2 regions of the Streptomyces sp. NPDC059582 genome follow, and region 1 is predicted to be linked to the other one. Evidence: riboswitches for the same ligand, from Rfam matches in the RefSeq annotation. Region 1 holds a riboswitch; the other holds the start of a gene.
What was found. A riboswitch is a leader RNA that binds a small molecule or an ion and turns the genes downstream of it on or off. The one in region 1 is predicted to bind cobalamin.

Region 1 (7,155 bases):
CGGTGCTGGAGGCGGCGCTCGGCATCATGGGCAGGCGGCTGTCGGCGACGCTCGGCGAGGGCCTCATCCTCGATCTGCGGACGGCTGTGTTCGATCATGTGCAGCGGATGCCGGTCGCGTTCTTCACACGCACTCGTACGGGAGCGCTCGTCTCCCGTCTCAACAACGACGTCATCGGCGCCCAGCGCGCGTTCAGCAACACGCTCTCCGGCGTGGTCAGCAACCTGGTCACACTGCTGCTCACGCTCGCCGTCATGCTCACCCTGTCCTGGCAGATCACCCTGCTCGCCCTCGCCCTGCTCCCCGTCTTCGTGCTGCCCGCCCGGCGCATGGGCAGCCGCATGGCCCGTATGCAGCGCGAGGCGGCCACGCTCAACGCGGCGATGGGCACCCGGATGACCGAGCGCTTCTCCGCCCCCGGCGCCACCCTGGTCAAGCTCTTCGGACGGCCGGAGGAGGAGTCGGCGGAGTTCGCGGTCCGGGCCGGCCACGTCCGGGACATCGGGGTGCGCACGGCCATGGCCCAGTGGGTGTTCATGACGGCACTGACGCTGGTCTCGGCCCTGGCCCTGGCCCTCGTCTACGGCCTCGGCGGCTGGTTCGCCCTGCGCGGCACCCTGGAGCCCGGCGCGGTCGTCTCCCTCGCCCTGCTCCTGACCCGCCTCTACGCACCCCTCACCGCGCTCGCCGGGGCCCGCGTCGAGGTGATGAGCGCACTCGTCAGCTTCGAACGGGTCTTCGAGGTGCTCGACCTCGAGCCGCTCATCGAGGAGCGGCCGGACGCGCGCGAGGTGCCCGAAGGACCGGTCTCCGTCGAGTTCGACGACGTCCGCTTCGGCTACCCGTCCGCCGACAAGGTCTCCCTCGCCTCCCTGGAGGAGGTCGCGGTCCTGGACAGCCGCGGCGGCGCCGAGGTCCTGCACGGCGTCTCCTTCCGCGCCGAGCCCGGCCAGACCATCGCCCTCGTCGGCTCCTCCGGCGCCGGCAAGTCCACGATCGCGCAGCTCCTGCCGCGCCTGTACGACGTCGACGAGGGCGCCGTACGCCTCGGCGGCGTCGACGTCCGCGACCTCACCCCCGCCTCCCTGCGCGCCACCCTCGGCATGGTCACCCAGGACGGCCACCTCTTCCACGAGTCGGTCCGCGCCAACCTGCTGCTCGCCCGGCCCGCCGCCACCGAGGACGAACTGTGGGACGCCCTGCGCCGCGCCCGCCTCGACAACCTCGTACGCGCCCTGCCCGACGGCCTCGACACGGTCGTCGGCGAACGCGGCTACCGCCTCTCGGGCGGCGAACGCCAGCGCATGACCATCGCCCGGCTGCTGCTGGCCCGCCAGCGGGTCGTCATCCTCGACGAGGCCACCGCCCACCTCGACAACACCTCGGAGGCGGCGGTCCAGGAGGCGCTCACCGAGGCCCTGGCGGGCCGCACCGCGATCGTGATCGCCCACCGGCTGTCCACGGTGCGGGCGGCGGACCAGATCCTGGTGATCGAGTCGGGCCGCGTCGTGGAACGCGGCACCCACGAACAGCTCCTGACGGCCGACGGCCGCTACGCGGAGCTGTACCGCACCCAGTTCGAGCAGCACACGGCGGACGAGGCGACCCGGATCGCGCCGCCGGAGGAATCGGCGGTCGTGAGCGGCCCGTTCGGGCCGTGAGCCGTGCGGCCCGCCCGCCGGACGCTGCCCCGGAGCGGATGTCCCGCGCGCCGGATGTCCCGCGCGCCGGATGTCCCGCGCGCCGGACGTCCCGCGCGCCGGATGTCCCCCGCGCCGGACCGTTCGCCCCGGCGCCGTGGCCGGCCCGCGACCGTGCGCTCCGGCCGCACGGGGGCCACGATCACCTCGGCGAGCACGGCACTGAGAAGATCGTCCGCGAACTGCGTGTCCACCAGATCCTGGAAGGAACCGACGAGATCATGCGCGTCATCGTGGCCCGCGGCCTGACGGAGGCGTTCGGATGGCCGGTGTGAACGAGATCAGTGACACCGAGGGAACCGTCCTGCTGCGCACCGCCGGACGAGCCGCCCACATCACGCTCAACCGCCCCAAGGCCCTCAACGCCCTGGACCACGCGATGGTGCGCCGCATCGACGCGGCGCTCACCGCCTGGGAGCACGACCCGGCCGTGGAGACCGTGGTCATCACCGGCGCGGGGGAGCGCGGACTGTGCGCGGGGGGCGACATCCGTGCCGTCCACGACGACGCCCGCGACGGCGACGGCACCGCCGCCGCCGCGTTCTGGCGCGACGAGTACCGCCTCAACGCGCGCATCGCCCACTACCCCAAGCCGTACGTCGCCGTCATGGACGGCATCGTCATGGGCGGTGGCGTCGGCCTCTCCGCGCACGGCAGCGTCCGCGTCGTCACCGAGCGGTCCCGGATCGCCATGCCGGAGACCGGGATCGGCTTCGTGCCGGACGTAGGCGGCACCTACCTGCTCGCCCTGGCGCCCGGCGAGCTGGGCACCCACCTCGCGCTGACCGGAACGCAGATCGGCGCCGCCGACGCCCTGTTGTGCGGACTCGCCGACCACTATGTACCGTCCGCCGCGCTGCCGGACCTCGTCGGCGACCTCGCCGAACTGCCCGTACGGGACGTCCTGGCGCGTCATGCGCAGCCGCCACCGCCCGGGGAACTGGCGGGACGCCGGGAGTGGATCGACGACTGCTACGCCGCCGACAGGGTCGAAGACATCGTCCACCGGCTGCTCGCCCACGGCGACTCGGCCGCCAAGGAGGCCGCAGAGACGCTGCTCGCCAAGTCGCCCACCGCCCTGAAGGCCACCCTGGCCGCCATGCGCCGCGTCCCCCGGCTCGGCCCGCTGGAACGGGTCCTGGACCAGGAGTACCGCGTCTCCTGCGCGGCCCTGTCCACCCCGGACCTGGTGGAGGGCATCCGCGCCCAGGTCATCGACAAGGACCGCGCCCCGCACTGGTCGCCGGCCACCCTCGCCGAGGTCACCGACGCCGACGTCGCGCGCTTCTTCGCCCCCCTCGGCGAGCGGGAACTCGGCCTCGCCGGACCCGACGTCCCGCCGGAGGCGGCCTGGTGAGCGGCGCTGTCGCGCCCATCGGCCGGAAGGCCGCCCGCACGTGACGAGGGCCGGGCCGCCGACCGCGAGACGAAGATCACGCGGGTGGCCCGGTCTTGGCCATGTTCGCGCCAGGCGGTACCGTCGGTCCGGTATCGACGACGACAGAACGGAAGCCGGTGGAAGTCCGGCACGGTCGCGCCACTGTGAGCGAGCAGCCCCGCCGGGGCGGCCCGTGAGTCAGACCCGTAGCCGTCGTCATGTGCACCACCGAGATGGGACGCGAACTCCCAAAGGAGGCCCTGCCATGGCGCAGCACGTCGCCCAGCCGACCGCAACCGCCCCTGTTCTTCCCGCCAAACTGCCGATCGCCGCGATCGCTCCCTGGGCGGTCTTCTTCGGCATCCTGATGCTGGTCCTGTTGTACTTCGTCGGCGCGGAGCAGGGTGCCACCTCCGTCGTCTCCGGCGCGGAAGTCCACGAATGGGTGCACGACGCCCGCCACCTTCTCGGCTTCCCCTGCCACTGACCCGAGGGACGCCGCAGACCCATGAACTCCGCAACCGTAAGAAACCTTCTCGTGCGGGGCATGTTCGCCGGCCTCGCGGCCGGCGTGCTGACCCTGATCGTGGCCTACTTCCTCGGTGAACCCAGCGTCGACAGCGCCATCGGCTTCGAGGAGGCGCACGCCCCGGCGCACGAGCACGAGGTCGAACTGGTCTCCCGTTCCCTCCAGTCCACCGCCGGTCTCGCCACCGGCGTCCTGGTCTACGGCATCGCGTTCGGCGGTATCGCCGCGCTCGCCTACTGCTTCGCGCTCGGCCGGGTCGGCCGCTTCTCCGCGCGGGCCACGGCCCTGCTGCTGTCCGGCGTGGCACTGCTCGCGGTGTACGTCGTGCCGTTCCTGAAGTACCCGGCCAACCCGCCGTCCGTCGGCGACCCCGACACCATCGGCAAGCGGACCACGCTGTACTTCCTGATGATGGTCCTCAGCGTGCTGCTGGCCGTCGGCGCCACGATCCTCGGCAAGCGGCTCGCGCCGGCGCTGGGCACCTGGCACGCGACGGTCGTCGCCATGCTCGTCTTCGCCGTGGTGATCGGCCTTGCCTACGAGTTCCTGCCCGTCATCAACGAGGTGCCGGGCGACTTCCCGGCCGCCCTGCTGTGGCGCTTCCGGGTGTCCGCGCTCGCCATGCAGGTCACTCTGTGGGCCGGATTCGGCCTCGTGTTCGGCGAGTTGGCCGAACGGCTGCTGCACCCCAAGCCGGAGACCGTCGCACCAGGGCGGGCTGTTGCCGCCTCCAACTGAATGAGCCGGACACCCGGAACACGAGAGGGCCCGCGGAACCGTCCGGGGGCCCTCTCGCGTTCTCCGGACACCGACGACTCGGACCATGGACATGACGCATCGACCCGGCCCGATCACCCGGAGACGACAAGGGCGAGCGGCGGAGGACCCGAGTGAGCAGACAGCCGCAGCCGCGCCGCATCACGCTCGGCGGCCACGAGGCGGTCGCCCTGACCCCGGTGGAGTACGAGCAACTCATGGCCGGCCGACGGCAGATCGGCGGCCAGAGCGCCCGCGTTCGGGTCCTCGCCCATCAGGCGAAGCCGACCGAGCGACTGCTGCAGGCGCTGGAGGCCCTGGTCGCCGCGCCGAGTGCCACCGGCGGAGCAGGCCGACCGGGACGGACCACCCGGCCCCCTGTCACACCGCCGAGCCGGCGCCGCCCGGCACGGTCACCGACTGCCTGCGCTGCGCCGTCTCGGACCCTCTGCGCAGACACCGCAGCCCGACAGCCTGAACCACGTGGCCCACCCATCGGGCCGCACCCAGGTCACCGGGCGACCCGGTGACGGCTCGACGGACATGGGGCGGGCCGGGCCGCGCGAGGCACCCCGGCCCTGAGCGGCGTCCGGGTCAGGAGGCGGTCAGCTCGCCGCGGACCGTGCGGGCCGCGGCGACCAGGTTCTCCAGGGAGCTGCGGGTCTCGGGCCAGCCGCGGGTCTTCAGGCCGCAGTCGGGGTTGACCCACAGCCGTTCGGCGGGGATGGCCTCGAGGCCGGTGCGCAGCAGTGCGGCCGCTTCCCCGGCTTCCGGGACACGCGGGGAGTGGATGTCGTACACGCCGGGTCCCGCCTCGCGCGGGTAGCCGTGGGCGGCGAGTTCACGGGCGACCTGCATGTGGGAGCGGGCGGCCTCCAGGCTGATGACGTCGGCGTCGAGGTCGTCGATGGCCTGGACGATGTCACCGAACTCGGCGTAGCACATATGGGTGTGGATCTGGGTGTCCGGGCGTACGCCGCCGGTGGTGAGGCGGAACGCCTCCGTCGCCCAGCCCAGGTAGGCGGCGTGGTCGGCGGCCCGCAGGGGCAGCGTCTCGCGCAGAGCGGGCTCGTCGACCTGGATGACCGAGGTGCCGGCCGCCTCCAGGTCGCCGACCTCGTCGCGCAGGGCGAGGGCGACCTGCCGGGCGGTGTCGCCGAGCGGCTGGTCGTCGCGGACGAAGGACCACGCGAGCATGGTGACCGGCCCGGTGAGCATGCCCTTGACCGGACGGCCGGTGAGCGACTGGGCGTACGTCGTCCAGCGCACGGTCATCGGCTCCGGGCGGGAGATGTCACCGGCGAGGATCGGCGGCCGGACGTGACGGGTGCCGTACGACTGCACCCAGCCGTGCTGGGTGGCGAGGTAACCCGTGAGCTGTTCGGCGAAGTACTGCACCATGTCGTTGCGTTCGGGCTCGCCGTGCACCAGGACGTCCAGGCCGGTCTTCTCCTGGAAGGAGATCACCTCCTGGATCTCGGCCCTGATGCGCTCCTCGTAGCCGGCCGTGTCGATGCGGCCCGCGCGCAGATCGGCCCGCGCGGTGCGCAGTTCGCCGGTCTGCGGGAACGAGCCGATGGTGGTGGTCGGCAGCAGGGGCAGGCCGAGGTGGGCGCGCTGGGCCGCGGCCCGCTCGCCGTACGGCTGGGAACGGCGGCCGGCGGCGTCCGTGACCGCGGCGGTCCGCGCCCGTACGGCGGGGTCGCGGGTGATGGGCGAACCGGCGCGGGAGGCGAGGTCGGCGCGGTTGGCGGCGAGTTCCGCGGTGATCGTGCCGGTGCCCTCGGCGAGGCCCTTGGCGAGGGTCACGATCTCGGTGGTCTTCTGCCGGGCGAAGGCGAGCCAGCGCAGGATCTGCGGCTCGATGTCGTGTTCGACGCAGGCGTCGAGCGGGACGTGGAGCAGCGAGCAGGAGGCCGAGACGTCGACCTGGTCGGCCAGTCCCAGCAGGGTCCCCAGGGTGGTGAGGGACTTCTCCAGGTCGTTGACCCAGATGTTGCGGCCGTTGACGACTCCGGCGACCAGACGCTTGCCGGGCAGCCCGCCCACCGCGGCCAGCGCGTCCAGGTTGGCCGCGGCGGCCTCGGTGAAGTCGAGCGCGAGCCCGTCCACCGGCGCCTTGGCCAGCACCGGCAGGGCGTCGCCGAGCCGGTCGAAGTAGGAGGCGACCAGCAGCTTCGGCCGGTCGGCGAGGCCGCCGAGCTCACGGTAGGCGCGGGCGGCGGCGTTCAGTTCGGCCGGGGTGCGGTCCTGGACCAGGGCGGGCTCGTCCAACTGCGCCCACTGTGCGCCGGCCGCGCGCAGGTCGGCGAGGACCTGCGCGTACACCGGCAGCAGACGGTCGAGCAGGGTGAGCGGGTCGAAGTCGGCGGCGACACCCGGGGCGGGCTTGGCGAGCAGCAGGTAGGTGACGGGACCGACCAGGACGGGCCGGGCGGCCAGGCCCACGGAGAGCGCCTGCGTCAGTTCCCCGACCTGCTTGGCCGAGTCGGCCGTGAACACGGTGTCCGGGCCCAGCTCGGGTACCAGATAGTGGTAGTTCGTGTCGAACCACTTGGTCATCTCCAGCGGCGCCACGTCCTGGGTACCGCGCGCCATGGCGAAGTAGCCGTCCAGAGCGTCCGCCTCGACGGCGGCCCGGTGGCGTGCGGGGACGGCGCCGACCATGACGCTGGTGTCCAGCACGTGGTCGTAGTACGAGAAGTCGCCGGTGGGCACCTCGTCGATGCCGGCCTCGGCCAGTCGGTGCCAGTTCGTGCGGCGCAGTTCGGCGGCGGTGTCCCGGAGGGCGT
Region 2 (7,155 bases), on a different contig from region 1:
CGAGCGTGGAGACGGCCGTGGCGTGCACGGCGTGGGTGTGCACGACGGCGCGGGCGTCGGTGGTGCGGTGGACGACGAGGTGCATGGGCAGCTCGCTGGTCGGGACGAGGGTGCCGAGCACCTGTCGGCCGTCGAGGGCGACACCGGTGATGTCGTCCGGCGCCAGCCGGTCGTACGGCACGCCCGACGGCGTGACCAGCACGGTGTCCCCGACACGCACCGAGACATTGCCGGAGGTGCCGACCACCAGCCCGTCGGACACGGTCCGGCGGGCGGTCGCGACGAGCGCGGCCCAGGCGCGCGCCTCCTCCTCGGACACACCGCTCCCCCGCGACTCCGCCACGCTTCCCACGTCCTCCCGCACACCCTGTGCGCCCTCCCGGGCGCCCCGTCCGTCCCGTTCGTCGCGCCGCTGCTCAGCCATGTCGCGATCCTGCCAGGCACCGGTGCGGCGCGCCGTCGGCCCGGGGCACTGTAGGGCGGAAGCCGAGGCTCCGTAAGGGCGCATATCCGTATACATCACCTTCTCCAGCGTCTTGGCCGGAGATCGACTAGCATGCGTCGATCTTCGAGTAGCCTCTGGGGGATTTGTCGTACGCGTCGCCATTCCGGGGGGAAGCATGGCCCGTGATCGCAAACCGTCCCGCCGCCACGCCCGCGTGATCGCGGCATCGGTGGCGGCTCTCACGTTCGGGAGCGCGCTCGCCGGAGCGCCGGCCTCGGCGGCGGCTCGGCCCAAGGGGCACGATGTCTCGTCGCACCAGAAGAACATCGACTGGCAGGCCGCGAAGGCCAAGGGCGCCACGTTCGCCTACGTCAAGGCGACCGAGTCCACCGCCTACCGCAACCCCTACTTCGACCGGCAGTACCGGGGCGCGCGCGGCGCGGGACTGCTCCGCGGGGCGTACCACTTCGCGCTGCCGGACCAGTCGTCGGGCACGGCACAGGCGGCGTACTTCGTGCGCAACGGCGGCGGCTGGACCCCGGACGGCGGGACGCTGCCGCCCGCACTCGACATCGAGTACAACCCGTACGACGGCAAGCACCGGTGCTACGGCCTGAGCAAGGCGGGGATGGTCGGCTGGATCCGGTCGTTCAGCGACGAGGTGAAGCGGCTCACCGGGCGCCGTCCGGTGATCTACACGACCACCCACTGGTGGAACACCTGCACGGGCGGCAGCCGCGCCTTCGCCGCCGACCATCCGCTGTGGATCGCCCGGCACGGCTCGACGGACGCGGGTGCGCTGCCCGCCGGATGGTCGTCGTGGACCTTCTGGCAGTACGACAACAGCGGCAGTCTGCCGGGTGACCAGAATCTCTTCAACGGCTCGACCAGCCGTCTGAAGGTGTTCGCCCGGGGCTACTAGCCCTGCCGCGTCCGGGCCGCCGCTCCCGAACGAAAGCACAGCTCTTCGTTTACGACACCCTGACGCCCGTCTCAGTTCACCTTCCGTTCATCCAGGTTACCTACGTTCGTCCAGCCAATGACTTCGAAAGATTGCCTGGGTAAATGGAAAACTTCTCGCTGATCCTCGCGATTGTGGTGGTAACCGCACTCGCGTTTGATTTCACGAACGGTTTTCATGACACCGCCAACGCGATGGCCACGACCATCTCGACCGGTGCGCTCAAGCCCAAGATCGCGGTGGCCATGTCCGCCACGCTCAACCTCGTGGGCGCTTTCCTCTCCGTGGAGGTCGCCAACACGATCTCCAAGGGTCTCGTCGACGAGACCGGCATCCGTCCCGAGGTCATCTTCGCCGCCCTGGTCGGCGCGATCCTCTGGAACCTGCTGACCTGGCTGGTGGGCCTGCCCTCCAGTTCCTCGCACGCCCTGATGGGCGGTCTGATCGGTGCCACCATCGCCTCCGCGGGCACCGGCGCCGTCCACGGCGACGCGCTCGTCACCAAGGTCCTGATCCCGGCCGTCGCGGCCCCGATCGTCGCCGGCGTCGCCGCGCTGCTCGCCACCCGGCTGTCGTACAGGCTGGGCAGGAAGGCCGACGGCGAGGCCGCAGCGAAGGGCTACCGCGCGGGCCAGATCGCCTCGGCCGGCCTGGTCTCGCTGGCCCACGGCACCAACGACGCGCAGAAGACGATGGGCATCATCACCCTCGCCCTGGTCGCCGGCGGCGCCGTCGCGCCCGACTCGGACCCGCCCGTCTGGGTCATCCTCTCCGCCGGTCTCGCCATCGCGCTCGGCACCTACCTCGGCGGCTGGCGCATCATCCGCACCATGGGCAAGGGCCTGACCGACCTTCAGCCGCAGCAGGGCTTCGCCGCCCAGACCAGCGCCGCGACGGTCATCCTGGCCTCCTCCCACCTCGGCTTCTCCCTCTCCACCACCCACTCGGTCTCCGGTTCGGTGATGGGCGCGGGTCTCGGCCGCAAGGGCGGCGTCGTGCGCTGGTCCACCGCGACCCGCATGTTCGTCGCCTGGGCCCTGACCCTGCCGGCCGCCGCGCTGGTCGGTGCCCTCGCCGAGTCCGTGACGGACCTCGGCAGCTGGGGCACGGCCGTCGTCGCCGTCTTCCTGATCGCCTCAAGCGCCGCGATCTGGAAGATCTCCCGGCGCGAGGTCGTCGACCACAGCAACGTCAACGCCCCGGAGCAGCCGGCCGGTGTCGTGACCACGGCCATCGCCGCGGTCACCCCGCCCCCCGCGGGCACGGTGACCGCGGACCTCACGGCCACGATCCCCGCCCCCGCCACCACCGTGTCCGTCCCCGCCCAGGCCACCGCCGCGTCCGTCGCCGACCCGGCGACCCCGCCGGCCGCCGCCGTCTGAACCCCCCGCGCACCCGGTTAAGAAGGAAGCATCACCATGAACATCGACTGGGCGACCCTGGGTTCCGTGTTCGGCGTCAGCCTCGTGGTCACCGTGGCCCTCGTGGCCCTGTTCACCCTCGGCATCATGGGCCTCTCGCGCCAGGAACGGGCCTCCGCGCAGGGCGGGTCCGCCGCACTGGCCGTGACGGGCGCCTACGCCTGCTTCGCGGCCTGCACCGCCGCGGTGGCCTACGGGATCTACCTGATCGTCGCCTGACCCGCGCTCACGCGCACACCGTTCTCCAAGGGGCGGGAGGAACCCACCGGTTCCTCCCGCCCCTCCCCACGTCCAACCGCCTTCACACAGACGGCACCTGCCTCTCGTGTGGGGCTGCCCACACTCCTCCGTCCCAGGTCAGCAGCAAGTTGACGGCCCTTCCGGGCCCGTGGTGGACTGCCCGAGCCATATACGGAGGCAGAAGAGGAAGCCGGTGCGAATCCGGCGCGGTCCCGCCACTGTCACCGGGGTAGTAAGCCCCGGGAGCCAGGAACTCTCGCCGCCGGTCTCGTCGAACCAGGGCGCGGACACCCTGAGTGAGGACATATCGCCATGCTCGGCTGCCGATCGAGTCTCAGCACCACATCGTCGTCCGGTACCGCCGCGATCGGCTGAACCGATGCGTGCCGACCGCGTCTTCGCGTACGGCGCCACCGCCGGCCTCCTGGGCGACCTGTTCCTCGGCGATCCGCGCCGCGGGCACCCGGTCGCGGCGTTCGGGCGGGCGGCCGGGGCCGTCGAACAGATGCTGTGGCGGGACCACCGGGGCCGGGGCGCGCTGCACACCGTCGTGTGCGTCGGCGGCGCCGTGGCACTCGGGGCCGTGGCCACCCGCGCCGTGCGTTCCTCCACCGCCGCCTCCGTGGCCCTGACCGCCACCGCCACCTGGGCCGTCGTCGGGGGCACTTCACTCGCCCGCGAGGCCGGGGCCGTCGGACGTGCGCTGCGAGCCGGGGACGTCGACGGTGCCCGCGCCCGGCTGCCCCATCTGTGCGGGCGCGACCCGCAGGCCCTGGACGCCGACGGGATCGCCCGGGCGGTCGTCGAGTCGGTCGCCGAGAACACCTCCGACGCCGTCGTCGGCGCGCTGGTGTGGGGAGCCGTCGGCGGGGTGCCGGCCCTGCTCGGCTTCCGGGCCGTCAACACCCTCGACGCCATGGTCGGCCACCGCTCGCCCCGCTATCTGCGCTACGGGTGGGCCTCCGCCCGGCTCGACGACCTCGCCGGCTGGCCGGGCGCCCGCCTCACCGCCGTACTCGCGGCCGTCTGCGGAGACGATCCGCGGGGGGCCGTACGGGCCTGGAGGGCCGACGCGGCCAGACATCCCAGTCCCAACGCCGGCCCCGTGGAGGCCTCGTTCGCGGGGGCCCTCGGCGTGCGGCTCGGCGGCACCCTCTCCTACGCCGGGCGCGTCGAGCACCGGCCCGTCCTCAACGGCGCCGACGGGCGGCCCGTCCGGGTCACGGACATCGACCGGGCCGTACGGCTCTCCCGTCGCGTCGGCTGGCTCGCGCTCGGCGTCAGCGCCGCCGCGCGACTCCTCGTGAAGGGGCGTACGTCATGAACGGTGGTCTCCTGGTCGCCGGCACCACCTCCGACGCGGGCAAGAGCGTCGTCACCGCGGGGATCTGCCGGTGGCTGGTACGACAGGGCGTCAAAGTGGCGCCCTTCAAGGCGCAGAACATGTCCCTGAACTCGTTCGTCACCCGCGAGGGCGCCGAGATCGGACGCGCCCAGGCCATGCAGGCACAGGCCGCGCGCGTCCAGCCGACCGCGCTGATGAACCCCGTGCTGCTCAAGCCCGGGAGCGACCGCAGCAGCCAGGTCGTCCTCATGGGCAGGCCCGTGGGCGAGATGACCGCGCGCGGCTATCACGGGGGGCGGCAACAGGCGCTCCTCGGGACCGTCCTCGACTGCCTCGCCGAGTTGCGGGGCACCTATGACGCGGTGATCTGTGAGGGGGCCGGCAGTCCGGCCGAGATCAACCTGCGCCGGACCGACATCGTGAACATGGGGATCGCCCGCAACGCCCGGCTGCCCGTCCTCGTGGTCGGCGACATCGACCGCGGGGGCGTGTTCGCCTCCTTCTTCGGCACCGTCGCGCTGCTGTCCCCCGAGGACCAGGAGTTCGTCGCGGGGTTCCTCGTCAACAAGTTCCGCGGCGACGTGTCGCTGCTGGAACCCGGACTGGACATGCTGCGCGGACTCACCGGCCGGCGCACGTACGGCGTCCTGCCGTTCCAGCACGGCCTCGGCATCGACGAGGAGGACGGCCTGCGGGTCTCCCTGCGGGGCGCCGTGCGGGAGTCCGCGGTCACCGCTCCGGTCGGCGAGGACGTCCTGCGGGTCGCCGTCTGCGCGATCCCGCTCATGTCCAACTTCACGGACGTGGACGCGCTGGCCGCCGAACCGGGCGTCGTCGTGCGGTTCGTGGACCGGGCCGAGGAACTCGCCGACGCCGACCTCGTCGTGATCCCGGGAACCCGGGGGACGGTCAACGCCCTGGAATGGATGCGGCGGCGTGGTCTCGCCGACGCGCTGCGGCGCAGGGCCGCCGAGGGACGGCCGGTGCTCGGCATCTGCGGCGGCTTCCAGATCCTCGGCGAACACATCGAGGACGAGGTGGAGAGCCGGCGCGGGCCGGTCGACGGGCTCGGGATGCTGCCCGTACGGGTGCGGTTCGCGCCCGAGAAGACACTCAGCCGGCCGGTCGGCGAGGCCCTCGGCGAACAGGTCGAGGGATACGAGATCCACCACGGAATCGCCCGGGTCACCGGCGGGGAGCCCTTCCTGGACGGCTGCCGGGTCGGCGCCGTCTGGGGCACCCACTGGCACGGCTCACTGGAGTCGGACGGTTTCCGGCGGGCCTTCCTGCGCGAGGTGGCGGCCGCCGCGGGCCGCCGCTTCGTACCGGCCCCCGACACGTCGTTCGCCGCGCTGCGCGAGGAACAGCTCGACCGGCTCGGCGACCTGATCGAACAGCACGCGGACACGGACGCGTTGTGGCGGCTCATCGAGTCCGGCGCGCCGCAAGGACTGCCCTTCATCCCACCGGGAGCGCCCGCATGAGCACAGTGTTGTTGTTGTCGACCGCAGACACCGATCTGCTGGCGGCCCGGGCCTCCGGCGCCCCGTACCGGATCGGCAACCCGACCCGGGTCGACGTCGCCGAGGAGCTCCCGGAGCTGATCCGGGGCGCCGACCTCGTCGTCGTACGGCTGCTCGGCGGCAAGCGGGCCTGGGAGGACGGGCTGGCCGCGCTGAAGGCGTCCGGCATCCCGACCGTGCTGCTCGGCGGGGAGGCCGTGCCCGACGCCGAGTTGATGGCGGAGTCCTCGGTGCCGGCCGGCGTCGTCGCGGAGGCGCTGCGCTATCTCGTCGAGGGCGGACCCGCCAACCTCGTCGAACTGGCCCGGTTCCTGTCCGACACCGTGCTGCTGACCGGCGAGGGCTTCGTCGAACCGCTGAAGATGCCGGAGTACGGGATCCACGGGGCGCGTCCCCGCGAAGAGGGCCGCCCGACCGTCGGGGTGCTCTTCTACCGCGCCCACCAACTGAGCGGCAACACCGGCTTCGTCGACACACTGTGCGACGCCATCGAGGCCCGGGGCGCCAACGCCCTCGCCGTGTACTGCGGTTCGCTGCGCGGCGCCGACGCCGGGCTGTACGAGATCCTCGCGACGGCGGACGCGCTCGTCGCCACCGTGCTCGCCGCGGGCGGCACCCACGCCTCGCAGGCCTCCGCGGGCGGCGACGAGGAGGCCTGGGACATCGGCGCCCTCGCCGGCCTCGACATCCCCGTGCTGCAAGGGCTCTGCCTGACCTCGTCGAAGAGCGCCTGGGACGCGTCGGACGCCGCGCTCTCCCCCATGGACGCGGCGATGCAGGTCGCGATCCCGGAGTTCGACGGACGCCTCATCACCGTGCCGTTCTCGTTCAAGGAGCAGGGCCCGGACGACGTGCCGGTGTACGTCGCCGACCCCGAGCGGGCCGCGCGGGTCGCCGGGATCGCCGTACGGCACGCCCGGTTGAGGCACCGGCCCAACGCGGAGAAGAAGCTCGCGCTGGTCTTCACCGCCTACCCCACCAAGCACTCCCGGGTCGGCAACGCGGTCGGGCTCGACACGCCCGCCTCCGCCGTACGGGTCCTCGACGCCCTGCGGGACGCCGGGTACGGGGTCGACGGGCACCCCGACAACGGCGACGAGCTGATCCACCGGCTGATCGCGGCCGGCGGCCACGACGTCGAGTGGCTCACCGAGGAGCAGCTCGCCGCCGCGCCCGCCCGCGTGCCCCTCGCCGACTACCAGGAGTGGTTCGAGCGGCTC

Region 2: it holds a riboswitch for cobalamin, as region 1 does, so the genes downstream of both, ACFV0T_RS24070 (cobalamin biosynthesis protein) here and ACFV0T_RS04605 (CbtB-domain containing protein) in region 1, are expected to answer to the same signal.

The regions. Positions count from the first base shown of each region.
Region 1 is NZ_JBHWCC010000003.1:219,646-226,800, reverse strand. Features, by position in the region: gene ACFV0T_RS04620 (ABC transporter ATP-binding protein) at 1-1,661, shown strand, start outside; partial or broken gene ACFV0T_RS04615 (acyl-CoA dehydrogenase family protein) at 1,811-1,975, shown strand; gene ACFV0T_RS04610 (enoyl-CoA hydratase/isomerase family protein) at 1,981-3,057, shown strand; cobalamin riboswitch at 3,156-3,308, shown strand; gene ACFV0T_RS04605 (CbtB-domain containing protein) at 3,344-3,565, shown strand; gene ACFV0T_RS04600 (CbtA family protein) at 3,587-4,345, shown strand; gene ACFV0T_RS04595 (hypothetical protein) at 4,459-4,638, opposite strand; gene metE (5-methyltetrahydropteroyltriglutamate--homocysteine S-methyltransferase) at 4,958-7,155, opposite strand, start outside.
Region 2 is NZ_JBHWCC010000029.1:53,644-60,798, forward strand. Features, by position in the region: gene ACFV0T_RS24050 (class II aldolase/adducin family protein) at 1-424, opposite strand, end outside; gene ACFV0T_RS24055 (lysozyme) at 621-1,367, shown strand; gene ACFV0T_RS24060 (anion permease) at 1,511-2,788, shown strand; gene ACFV0T_RS24065 (hypothetical protein) at 2,825-3,046, shown strand; cobalamin riboswitch at 3,203-3,346, shown strand; gene ACFV0T_RS24070 (cobalamin biosynthesis protein) at 3,447-4,391, shown strand; gene ACFV0T_RS24075 (cobyric acid synthase) at 4,388-5,896, shown strand; gene cobN (cobaltochelatase subunit CobN) at 5,893-7,155, shown strand, end outside.